Regions from separate parts of the Pseudovibrio sp. JE062 genome, predicted to be linked through region 1. Evidence: riboswitches for the same ligand, from Rfam matches in the RefSeq annotation. Region 1 holds a riboswitch; each other region holds the start of a gene.
What was found. Region 1 has a riboswitch for thiamine pyrophosphate ahead of thiB (thiamine ABC transporter substrate binding subunit). Riboswitches for the same ligand answer to the same signal wherever they lie in the genome.

Region 1 (4,132 bases):
CGTCCTCCTCGGTCTAAGAGCCAGAATAAAGACATGGAAAGCACCAGCAACAACAGTGCGCCACCTGCCGCCGCTCCCATCTTGTAAGCACCCATGAGGCGATAGATCTGCAAAGGCAGTGTTGCAATCTCAGGATCAGCAAAAAGAGCAATCACACCCAGATCGCCCATGGAAAGCGCAGCAGCGAGGCCTGCAGCAAAGCCAATCTGAGGCCTCATGCGCGGAATGAAGACATGCGTGAAGAACACCCAGCCTTCCATGTTCAAAGACAGTGCCAGACGTCCATGACGGGAAACAGTATCCTTTGCAGCTGGAACCAGAATGCGCAGGGCGAACGGCAGGGCCATGGCTGCGTTAACCAGCGCAGTGACAGGTAACGCGAGATCTGTTGGGTTTGCCCAGGGGCGGATGATGATGAACAGCCCTGTGCCGATCACCAATGGAGAAGCAGCAAGGCCAAGGATGCCCGCAAGTTCTACAGGGCTGTGCCTTCTAACAGCAATGGCTGCAGCCATCGGCAACGCAAGCAACAACAGAATGATTGTGCTGGCTGAAGCAACGCCTACCGAGATCAATGCGGATTTGATCACTATGAACGGCAGAGAAAAAAGACCTGCGACACCAGAAAGCGCAACAGCGCTGAGTGGCAGAAGCAGGAAGACAGCGGCGAGTATGATCCAGAAACTATCGATGATAGGCGCACCACCATCCCAGCGCTGGATGGCTCTGTCTAATCCCGCACCAAAGCCTTCACCTTGGGAAAGCTTCAGAGCTGCAAAGGCTGCTGCGGCTGTCAGCGCCAATTGCAGGGCAGAGAGAAGTGCTGCACGTCCAAGGTCAAAATCATAGGTAAAGGCCTGATAAATCGCCAATTCAATCGTCGTAGCGCGGGGACCTCCACCAAGGGTGAGTGCAACGGCAAAACTAGTGAGACAAATAGCAAAAATCACGGCAAGTGCGCCGGGAAGAATGCGCTTGAGCATGGGAAGCTCGATCAGGCAGAACAAAGACCAGCCGTCACACCCCAACTGAGCCGCAAGGCGAAAACGCTCCGATGGCACCTCTTGCCATCCCTGCAATATGAGGCGCGTTGCCAATGGCAGGTTGAAGAACACATGAGCCAGCACAACACCGTGCAGGCCATAGATACGGATGGGAGATGCACCGAAATAAACCAGTACTTCTGATATCCAACCGGAACGTCCAAACACCTGTAACAGGCCAAGAATGGCGACAATAACCGGAAGGATAAACGGGGCGCCAAGCAAGGCGATCAACAGGCTGCGGCCCTTAAACCGGCGGCGTGCCAGCGCGCGTGCAACAGGCACCGCCAACCCTACGCTGATCACGGCTGAAAGCACGGCTTGTGTGAGCGTAAACTTAAGTGCCGCCCAGTCTGACAAAGAAAAACCATGCCCGGCTTCGGCACGCAGCGCAACAGCAGCCAGCGTGCCAAGAATGAGTGCCGCGACGAGCAATGCCGCGGCAACTCCGGGAAGCGAGCTTACTGGCTGAGCGCTTCGAGCCATTCCGGCAGAGCCTCACGTCGTGCAGCAACTGCATCTTTAGGTGCAAGCAGCAAAGCCTTTTCAGGTGTTTGCAAGGTTTCGAAACCTGCTGGAAGACCGCTTGCAGGTGTAACTGCCGGGTACATCCAGTTGGTTGTTGGAATGATGCTCTGGAAAGCGTCAGAAACCATGAAGTTCAGGAACTTGTCTGCCAGCTCCGGCTGATCGGTACCTGCAAGTTTCGCTGCCACTTCCACCTGCATGTAATGGCCTTCATCAAATGCAGCGGTGGTTTTGCTGTCATCTTCTTCGGCAATCAGATGATAAGCCGGAGACGTGGTGTAGCTGAGCACCATGTCCGCTTCCCCATCAAGGAAGAGACCATAGGCTTCAGACCAGCCTTTGGTAACAGTCACGATATTGTCGGAAAGCCCTGCCCAGATATCTGCAGCTTCGTCACCATAAGCAGATTTCACCCAAAGCAGCAAGCCAAGGCCCGGAGTGGAGGAGCGTGGATCCTGAATGAGGATTTTGGTGTCGCTCTCAGCCAACTCACGGAAATTGGAAGGAACCGTTGCGCCCTTCTTATGCACAAAAGCGAAATAGCCCCAGTCGTAAGGCACAAAGGTCTCATCTGCCCAGTCCACCGGCAGAGTGTACTTCGCTTCAACGGCATGCGGTGCAAACAGACCGGTCTTTTTGGCTGTCTCAATCAGATTGGTATCCAGCCCCAGAACAACATCTGCATCGGTGTTGTTGCCTTCAAGACGAAGGCGGGAAAGCAGCGCTGCGCCATCTTCAACACCAACTAGGTTCAGATCACATTCGCAGATCGCTTCAAATGCTTCTTCCACTTTAGGGCCTGGGCCCCAGTCGGAAACGAAGCTGTCATAGGTGTAAACGGTGAGTTCTGGTTTTTCGGCAGCCATTGCCGATGTTGCAGTGAGTAATCCCGCAGCAATTAACAGATGTTTCAAGTCATCCTCCATTGCGGCGAGAGGGCAAGGATGGATGAAACCGGTACCCTTCCCTCCGCCGGTTCTAGCCGGTTCAGGTTCAACGGGTTCGCCAATCTGGCATCTCAGCACGACAAAAGCGCGCACCCCGAGGTCAAGCGGTTCTTAACTGGAAAAGAAGAGCAGCGCAACTGTAAGCAGCAAGTTGAAGAGCTAACAAAATTGAGATTAACAAGAACACTTGACCTTCCAGTAACTGGAACGATTATCATGTTCGGCTCTAAGCTGTTTTGTGCTGCGTTATGTCAGCAAAAAGCGGCGTAATGGTGAGGGCTTGGAGTGGTGTTGGTGTTTTCGGATGCTGGCGGGTTGCTTCAGGTTGGACCCGTGATTGGTAGAGCAGGACAGGACCGATGCGTAGTAAGTACGCTGTTGTGGTTGGGTTTGCGGTTGTTGCGAGTGTCTCGGCTGGGCTTGGAATTTTTCTTGGCAGTTCAGTAGATTGGACTTCGGGAAGTTCTGGTGGCACTGACAAAGAGATACTGTATTGGGTTGCGCCTATGGATCCGAACTTCCGGCGCGATGAACCCGGTAAGTCTCCCATGGGTATGGATCTCATCCCTGTTTATGCTGGCGAGGAAACGCAGCCAAATGGGACTGGTGTGACGCTTTCACCGAGTGTCATCAATACGATTGGTGTCCGTACAGCGATTGCCAGTGTGGAGCCGATTTCTCAGAAAATCGAAAGCGTTGGCTTTGTTGGCTATGATGAGCACCGTTCCAGTCAGGTTCATCTGCGGACCGAAGGATGGATCCAGAAACTCAACATTCGCGCGGTCGGTGATCCCGTTGAAAAGGGAGACCTGCTTTTTACTGTCTACGCACCGGAAGTGACGGTTGCCAGTGCTGATCTGATCAGAGCGGTGCGAGGAGGTGATAGAGCCGCTGAGCAAAACATCCGTATCCAGCTTCAGAACTACGGTATCGATACCGCTCAGATTGATCAGATGGCCCGGGCTAGCAAGCCTGCGGATGTCTTCAAGGTTTTTGCGCCGCAATCGGGTGTGGTGACCACACTGGAAGCAGCGGATGGCATGTACCTACAGCCAGATTCCATTGCCTTGACGCTTGCAGACCTGTCTTCTGTCTGGCTGATGGTGGATGTGTTTGAGCAGGATATTGCCCGGTTAAGCCCGAACAGCGAAGTGCTGGCCAGCTTTGAGCATTTGCCCGGAAAAGTGCTGGATGGACGGATTGACTACATCTATCCGGAGCTGGACTCTGTCACCCGTACACTGCCTGTTCGGCTGCATTTCGATAACTCCAAGGGCTTCTTACGTCCCAACATGTTTGGCCGCGTCACGATCATTCCTTCTGAAACGCGAAATGCAATCACCATTCCCACCAGCGCATTGATCCGCACAGGTATGTCTGAACGGGTAATCCTGCAAACGGAGGAAGGCACCTTTCAGCCCCGTATCGTGACCCCCGGTTTGACCGGTAGTTTTGGTGAAGGCAGCCGGACAGAGATCCTGCAAGGTCTGCAGGCTGGCGATGAAGTTGTTACTTCAGCGCAGTTCCTGATCGACAGTGAAAGCTCACTTTCTGCGGGAATGGAACGGATGTCACCGGCGCAAGGTGCTCCCATCTGGTCTGAAGGGACAGTGA
Region 2 (4,132 bases), on a different contig from region 1:
GCAAGGCCAAGGGCCTATACCGCGGTATTGGCTTGTCGACCTATGTGGAGGCCTGTGCCTTTGCGGGTGGTGAAGAGGCCAAGCTTGAGCTGAACAAGAACGGCAGTGTGACATTGCTGATCGGGACGCAGAGCAACGGTCAGGGTCATGCGACAGCTTATGGTCAGGTGATTGCCGAGTATCTTGGTTTGCAGCTTGATCAGGTTGAGATGGTGCAGGGGGATACGGACCGTGTGGCGACCGGTGGTGGCACTGGTGGATCACGTTCGATCCCGATTGGATTGCCTTCTGTGAAGGCGGCCTCTGAGACACTGGTTAAAAAGATCAAGGAGATCGCCAGTGAAAAGCTGGAGGTTGGTGCTGCGGATCTGACGCTGGAAGCCGGGCAGGTGCGTGTGGTCGGAACTGACCAGCAGATCAGCCTTGCTGATGTTGCGGGATCACAGCCGGATACCTTGAGCGCTGCAGAAAAAGTCATGCAGGATGAGTGCACTTATCCGAATGGCACGCATGTGTGTGAAGTGGAGATTGATCCGGAAACCGGGAAGACGGACGTGGTCAATTATGTGATCGTGGACGACTTCGGGGTGACGGTGAACCCGATGCTTCTTGCTGGCCAGGTGCATGGTGGTACCGGGCAGGCGATCTCTCAGGCGCTATGTGAGAACACGGTTTATGATGAAACCGGACAGCTGCTGTCAGCATCCTTCATGGACTATCATGTTGCGCGTGCTGATGATTTGCCGAGTTTTGATTTCTCGACAAGCAACGTTCCTTCCACGACAAATGCGATGGGCATTAAAGGGGCTGGTGAGGCTGGTTCTATTGGCGCGGCGCCGGCGGTGATGAATGCTGTGCAGTATGCGCTGCGCAAGAATGCCGGGGTTGAGCATATAGATATGCCCGCGACGCCGGTTGCTGTTTGGAGTGCTATTCAGGATGCTCAGGGCTGAGCGAAGCTATTACCAGACATTGAAACGGGATTGTGCAGGCGGGCTGGTGTCCCGCCTGTTTTCGTAGGTATCAGAATGCTTTGAAGGTAATGATGGTTCTGGTGTCCTGGATGCCTTCGAAGACCTGTACCTTGTTGGCAACGAAGTGTCCGATGTCTTCATCGTCGTTGATGTAGAACTTGGCCAGCAGATCGAAATCCCCGGAAGTGGAGTAGATCTCGGAGGCGACTTCCGCGTCTGCGATGGCGTTGGCAACCTGATAGGTTTTTCCGAGCTGGCATTTGATCTGTACAAAGAACGGAATCATTAATCTGCTATCCTTCTGTCCCGTAAGCCTGTTTTGTCTTTCCGGGTGCGCTCAAAATTGAGTTTGCGTTGTTTTGTGAGCATTTTGCGTTGAAGCTGCGTTTTTTTGCAAGCTTTTGCGTTTTTTAAGCGAAATCTACCCCCAGTTGCCTATTGTCGCGGTCTCTCGTTTCCACTTGCAGTTCGCTTGTGGGTTTGCTAGCAAAAAATTCTAACCAATGGGGGTGCTCGGTAGTGACTGCCGGGCTGAGAGGCGGAAGGCCAACTCCTAGAACCTGATCCGGGTCGTGCCGGCGGAGGGAATTGGGATGAGTACCAAGGTAATCGTTCCCGCCGTAATCAATAGGGAGCGAAACAAATGTCCTACAAAGCTGAAGATCTCTGGCAAGTGTTTGAGAACCTGCGTGAGCGTGGTGTGCGGGTTCATTGCCTGACGAACTCTGTTGCGCAGAGCATTACCGCGAACATTATGTTGGCCTGTAACATTGTACCGTCCATGACAGCCGCTCATGATGAAATTCCTGCATTCGTTCAGGGTGTCGACGGGTTGCTGGTCAACCTTGGGACGCTAGATGGAAAGCGCAGGCATGGGATCCGGTTGGGGCTTGAGAATGCTGCGAAGAAATCTATCCCCGTGGTGCTGGACCCGGTTAAAGTGGATCGTACTGACATTCGCATGGAGTTTGCGAAGGACATTTTGCAGGACAACATCTCCATCCTGAAAGCAAATATGACTGAAAGCGCTGGGCTGAGTGGAGCGGTCCGTGAGGATACGCTGCTTGTACGCACCGGAAATGAAGATGCGGTGTTTGGCCGGGAGGCAACCTACACCATCGGCAACGGGCATGCCTATATGGACAAGGTGACTGGCATCGGCTGTGCATTGGGGGGAGTACTGGCGGGTTTTGCTGCTGTTGAGCCGGATCAGGAACTTGCCGTGGTTGCGGCGCTGGCTGTCTATGGTGTATGCGGCGAGATTGCCGCAGAGCAGGCAAATGGGCCGGGAAGCTTCACTCCAGCTTTCATCGATACCCTCTATGGCTTGAAGGCTGACCAATTCAACGAGCGCCTCAAGCTCGAAACAATGAATAATAAAGGTGGGGTATTGGCCTAATGAGTGCGATTGCAGTCACAATTGCGGGCTCGGATTCAGGCGGTGGTGCTGGCGTTCAGGCAGACCTGAAAGCCTTTTCGGCTCGCGGTGTTTATGGGGCCAGTGTGATCACTGCGCTGACGGCCCAAAACACCAAAGGTGTGACAGCCATTCATGATGTGCCGCCAGCATTCGTGGCGGACCAGATGGATGCTGTTTTCTCTGATCTGAAGGTGGATGCCGTGAAAATCGGCATGCTTTCACAGCCAGAGATTATCGATGTTATTGCCACAAAGCTGGCGGAATATGATGTTAAGCGCGTCATCCTTGACCCGGTGATGGTTGCAACTTCTGGTGATGTTTTGTTGCAAACCTCCGCTGTTTCGGTCCTGAAGCAAAAGCTGTTTCCTATGGCGGTGTTGATTACGCCGAATATGCAGGAAGCGGCCTTTTTGCTGGACCAGCCGGTGGCCGGATCCCGTGAAGATATGCACAGCCAAGCTTTGCTTCTGCTGGACATGGGCGCAAACGGGGTTCTGCTGAAAGGCGGACATGGATCTGATGATACATGTGATGACCTCTTCCTCTCCCGCGATGTGGAGAGGTGGTACACGGCGCCAAGGCATGAAACGCAGAACACACATGGGACTGGCTGTACCCTGTCTTCTGCGATTGCGGCGGAACTGGCCAAGGGGCTGGCGCTGCAAGACGCCATTGGCGAAGCGAAAGAATATATTAGTCAGGCGATTAAAGCTGCAGATACGCTTGACGTAGGCGAGGGACATGGGCCTGTGCACCATTTCCACGAATTCTGGTCTGAATAAAAGGCGGAGATAATGACCAAGAACAAAGATAATAATCTGACCCGCCGACAGGCGCTGGGGCTAACCGCTGGGGCGGTTGCTGGTGGCGCTGCACTTGCTGCACCTGCTCTGGCTCAGGATGCTGAACCGGTGATCGAATGGCGCATGGTGACCAGCTGGCCGAAGAACCTGCCAGGTCCAGGAATGTCTGCGCAACGCATTTGTGACCGCATCAACATTATGAGTAATGGTCGGATGCGTGTACGCCTGTTTGCTGCAGGTGAGCTGGTTCCGGCTTTTGAGGTGTTTGACGCTGTTTCAAGCGGCACTGCACAGATGGGCCATTCCGTTGCTTTGTACTGGGCTGGCAAGATGCCGGGCTCAGTGTTTTTTACAACCGTTCCTTTCGGTCTGCTGCCTCAGGAGCATACTGCCTGGGTGGATCAGATGGGTGGTCAGGAATTATGGGATGAGCTTTACGCGCCGTTTGGCGTGAAGCCGTTTATGGCCGGTAATGCTGGCCCAACCATGGCGGGCTGGTATCGTGAACCTGTTGAAACGCTGGATGACCTGAAAGGGCGCAAACTGCGCATGGTTGGTCTCGGTGGTGAGATCCTGCGCAAACTGGGCGTTACCCCGGTCAACATTCCAGCTGCAGAAATCTTCACCAGTTTGCAGACCCATGTGGTGGATGGCGTGGAGTTCCTCGGACCTTGGACTGACAGTGCGCTGGGCTTTCACAAACTGGTCAAATACTATTACGGTCCGGGCTTTAATAAGCCAAACGGTACTGGCGAAGCGATTGTGAATGCGGTTGCGCTGGAAGGTCTTTCTCCTGAGCTTCAGGCGGTGGTTGAAGAGGCTTGCCGTGTGGAAGCTGATCTGGCGCTTTCTGAGGCCAATGCACAGAATGCAGCGAGCCTGAAGGTGCTGCAGGAAGAGCATGGGGTAGAGGTGCGTGAGTTCCCTGAAGAGGT
Region 3 (4,132 bases), on a different contig from region 1:
TGACGCTGGGAGGGTACAATGGCAGTTCAAACCGAGAATCTGAAATTCCTCGTTGGTCCGAAAACAGTCCTCGATCATTTGCCGGATAATCCGCTGGATGATCTGGAGGGCGAGATTATTGCGTTTATCGATGCTGCAGTGCGAAGTCTCGACATAGCAATTCAAGAAATAGACAATAAACGCATAACCAACGCAATAATTAACGCAAAACGGCGCGGCGTGCGGGTGCGAGTGGTATCCGAGGCGGATTATCTAAGCGTGGATGAGCCTGCGGATGACCCGCATACCAGTGACCCTCGTGTTGAGAACGAGGTGAACCGCCAGCTTCATGCGGCGCTACTGCGTTCCAAAGTGTGGGTACGGACGGATTTTAACCCACGGATATTCCATCAGAAATTCATCATTCGTGACGGCAATGCTGTTCTGACCGGCTCCACAAACTTCACGGAGACCGGCACGCATCGCAATCTGAACCATCTTCTTATCATCAAGGATGAGAAGGTCGCTGACATCTTTGAGCGGGAATTCAGGGAGATTAAACGCGGAAGATTTGGCCGCTACAGCGTGGATGAGAATGAGTCCGAAAACACACCGAAAGAGGTGGTGGTTGACGACATCCGCGTGAAAGTTTGCTTTGCGCCGGACCATGCGCCGGAGATGGAAGTCACGAAACAGATGACGAAAGCTAAGGAACGGGTGGACTTTGCGATCTTCACCTTCTCCAAAAGCTCCGGCATTGATGATGCCATGTTGCTGCTGATGGAAGCAGGAAGACAGGTGCGCGGTGCTCTTGACGCCCGGCAAGGCGGGCAGGATTGGGCCGCGACGCAGCCTCTTGCAGAAGCTGGCGCTGATCTGCACTTCGTTCGCGGATCGAGCCGGATTGGCAAGCTGCATCATAAGCTTATGGTGATTGACGATAGCATCATGATTGTTGGCAGTTTCAACTACACTGGCCCTGCGAACCGGTTTAATGACGAGAATATCGTTGTTCTGGGGGATTCCGTTGCCCCAACGGAGAACCAGAAACGGTTTGCGATGGCGGCACGGCAGGAGATTGACCGGATCATCAGCGACCACGGGGAACCAATCGTGATCGACTAAATCTGCTCAGCCATTTCGTAAAGGCGTGAATGTTTATCTTTTGGTAACCATTCAGCCAGATTTGGCGCTTACACTTGGCGAATGGCAAATTCCCTGGATAGCGGCGAAGACTTACTCATCATCTGCAAACCAGATGTTACCGCAGCGATTGAAGACTGGATTGATCATCTTGGCTCCGAACGGCGACTGGCTGAGCGGACACTGGAAGCGTATGAGCGCGACACGCGTCAGTTCCTGCGTTTCATGACCAGCTATGAGGGTGAGCCAGTTGCTCTGCGGCATCTGGAGTCGTTGAAACCAAAAGACTTTCGCGGCTTTCTGGCAACGCGTCGGAAAGACGGCGCGCAGACGCGGACGCTTGCTCGCGGTCTGGCTGGTATTCGCTCGTTCCTCTCGTTTCTGGAGGAGCGCGGCGAGGTGAATGCGGCCGGTGCTGCAGCGGTGCGTACGCCGAGACTTCCCCGCAGCTTACCCAAGCCTATCCCCGTTGAGGAGGCCAAAGCTATCGTCAGCAGCGATCTGGCTTTCGAGGATACTCCCTGGGTTGAAGCGCGCAATGCTGCGGTGTTTACTCTCCTGTACGGCTGCGGACTTCGCATCTCTGAAGCGTTGTCTCTGACACCGGCGACGGCACCGAAAGAAGGCGATAAGTCTTTGAAAGTGCGCGGTAAAGGTAATAAGGAACGGCTTGTTCCGGTTTTGCCTGTGGTCGTTGAAGCTATTGAAGCTTACAAAGATCAATGCCCCTATGACCTTTCAGCGAACTCGCCCCTCTTCCGCGGTGTTCGCGGTGGAGCGCTCAACGCTCGCATGATTCAGCTGGCCATGCAAAAAATCCGCAGTGCACTTGGGCTTCCGGATACGGCTACTCCCCATGCATTGCGCCATTCCTTTGCGACGCATTTGCTGTCTGAAGGCGGGGATTTGCGGAGCATTCAGGAGCTTTTGGGCCACGCAAGCCTTTCTACCACGCAGATTTATACGGAAGTGAACAGTGCACAGCTGTTGGATGCCTACGACAAAGCACATCCGCGCCGTTGATAGGTTGTCCCCCTCCTCCACATCGCCTTGATCTCCTCCGGCAGACCCCTTAGGTTCAGAGCTGTGAAACGGGGTGCCCGGCACTTGTGTCGTGGCTGAGATCATACTCGATGAACCTGATCTGGATAATTCCAGCGAAGGGAGCACTCACACCGTGTTGGGGGACAGTTTCTTCTGGCAATATGCCAAGGCCCTGACACCAGCTCTCTTTCGCACAACAAGACCGAGGATAAAAATGGGTCGTGTCGAAAGCGCTTGCGCAACTCTTTCCGCAATTCGTGAAAACAGTCCACTCGTCCATAACATGACGAACATCGTGGTGGCGAACACCACTGCCAACGCCCTGCTGGCGATTGGTGCTTCTCCTGCCATGGTAGATGGACCAGAGGAAGCCCCTGAACTTGCAAGTGTTGCAGGGGCATTAGTGGTCAACGTAGGCACCGTTACTCCTGCGCAAGCAGAGGCGATGAAGCTGGCAACAGCTGCAGCTCACAAGGCTGGTCGTCCATGGGTGCTGGACCCGGTGGCTGTCGGCGCCCTCACCTTCCGCACTAAACTTGCTGCTGAATTGCTGGAGAATAAGCCGAGCGTCATTCGCGGTAATGCCTCTGAAATCATGGCACTTGCCGGTCAGGGTGCAGGCGGAAAAGGCGTTGATAGCACGGATAGCTCTGAGACTGCTCTGGCTGGTGCGAAAGAGCTGGCGAAACAGACTGGTGCTGTGGTTGTTGTCTCTGGTCCGGTCGACTTCATCACTGACGGCACGCGCACTGCTGAAGTCGCCAACGGGGATAAGATGATGCCATACGTGACTGGCCTCGGCTGCACGGCAACGGCCCTCACTGGCGCAACGCTCGCAGTTTGCGATGATCCGTTTGATGCTGCAGTCGATGCAATGGTTTTCCTCGGTGTAACTGGTGAGATTGCTGCGAAAGATACCGCAGGACCAGCAAGTTTGCAGTTGGATATCATCAATGGTCTCTATCAGCTGAACGGTGATATCCTCAATGCAACAGCTCGGGTTGAGATGCATGAAGCCGTTGCTTGATCTTTCCGTATATCTAGTGCTGGGGCCGCAAGACTGCCCTGGCCAGGATCCCGTCAACATCGCAGTCGCAGCCGCTCAAAACGGTGCTACTGTGGTGCAACTGCGCGATAAAACTGGCAGCACCAAAGAGCAGATTGAGCTGGCAGAACGGCTGATGCAGGCGCTTAAACCGCTCAATGTGCCTTTGATCGTCAATGACCGTGTAGATGTTGCGCTGGCCGTTGATGCCGATGGTGTTCATGTTGGACAAGATGACATGAACGCCACTAAAGCGCGGGAATTGATCGGGGCAGATAAGCTGCTTGGACTGTCGGTGAGCACTCAGGATGAGCTGGACGCTGCGGACATTGCAGCCTGCGATTACCTCGGCATCGGCGCATGCTTTCCGACCAACAGCAAAGATGATGCAGCTGATGTGGGGATGCAGAACTTTGCTGGCTTAACTGCTCAATCACAGCTGCCTGTTGTTGGGATTGGCGGAATTTCTCTTGCCAATGCGGATCAAGTGATCAAAGCTGGGGCTGATGGTGTTGCTGTCATTTCAGCAATCTGTGGGGCACCCAGTGCTGCGGAAGCTACGCGCAAGCTTCAGGAAATCGTCAAAAGCGTAAAAGACCTAGGGTGATAGGATAAAACACGCATTTACTCCTCACAGAGCCCATCTACATTGATATATGAGAGAACTGAAGTTTGGTGCATTCATTGAGTTCATGCAAATCGCTCCAAGCTTTTGTTTTAAACGCATCACCAGTGTTTTCCTCTGAGGTGCGTTTCTGGCGGGGGGCCGTTCGTCATGAAGCTTAGTCAAACAACGTTCATGTGCACGCTGTTCAGCACATTCGCTTTCTTTGCCTCTGAAGGACAAGCCCAAACCGCCTGCGAAGTCCGCAAATCTGAGATGGCAGAGCTGGGCAACTGGGAGAACCCAAAGGCACGGCT

Region 2: it holds a riboswitch for thiamine pyrophosphate, as region 1 does, so the genes downstream of both, PJE062_RS06055 (hydroxyethylthiazole kinase) here and thiB (thiamine ABC transporter substrate binding subunit) in region 1, are expected to answer to the same signal.
Region 3: it holds a riboswitch for thiamine pyrophosphate, as region 1 does, so the genes downstream of both, thiM (hydroxyethylthiazole kinase) here and thiB (thiamine ABC transporter substrate binding subunit) in region 1, are expected to answer to the same signal.

What each region holds. Positions count from the first base shown of each region.
Region 1 covers NZ_DS996815.1:116,598-120,729, forward strand. Annotated here, with positions in the region: gene PJE062_RS23110 (thiamine/thiamine pyrophosphate ABC transporter permease ThiP) at 1-1,529, opposite strand, end outside; gene thiB (thiamine ABC transporter substrate binding subunit) at 1,505-2,497, opposite strand; TPP riboswitch at 2,519-2,625, opposite strand; gene PJE062_RS23125 (efflux RND transporter periplasmic adaptor subunit) at 2,878-4,132, shown strand, end outside.
Region 2 covers NZ_DS996806.1:368,289-372,420, forward strand. Annotated here, with positions in the region: gene PJE062_RS06045 (xanthine dehydrogenase family protein molybdopterin-binding subunit) at 1-953, shown strand, start outside; gene PJE062_RS06050 (Lrp/AsnC ligand binding domain-containing protein) at 1,024-1,260, opposite strand; TPP riboswitch at 1,470-1,578, shown strand; gene PJE062_RS06055 (hydroxyethylthiazole kinase) at 1,618-2,373, shown strand; gene thiD (bifunctional hydroxymethylpyrimidine kinase/phosphomethylpyrimidine kinase) at 2,373-3,176, shown strand; gene PJE062_RS06065 (TRAP transporter substrate-binding protein) at 3,189-4,132, shown strand, end outside.
Region 3 covers NZ_DS996807.1:193,840-197,971, reverse strand. Annotated here, with positions in the region: gene PJE062_RS08445 (phospholipase D-like domain-containing protein) at 19-1,104, shown strand; gene PJE062_RS08440 (tyrosine recombinase XerC) at 1,186-2,145, shown strand; TPP riboswitch at 2,205-2,305, shown strand; gene thiM (hydroxyethylthiazole kinase) at 2,381-3,193, shown strand; gene thiE (thiamine phosphate synthase) at 3,177-3,818, shown strand; gene PJE062_RS08425 (hypothetical protein) at 3,987-4,132, shown strand, end outside.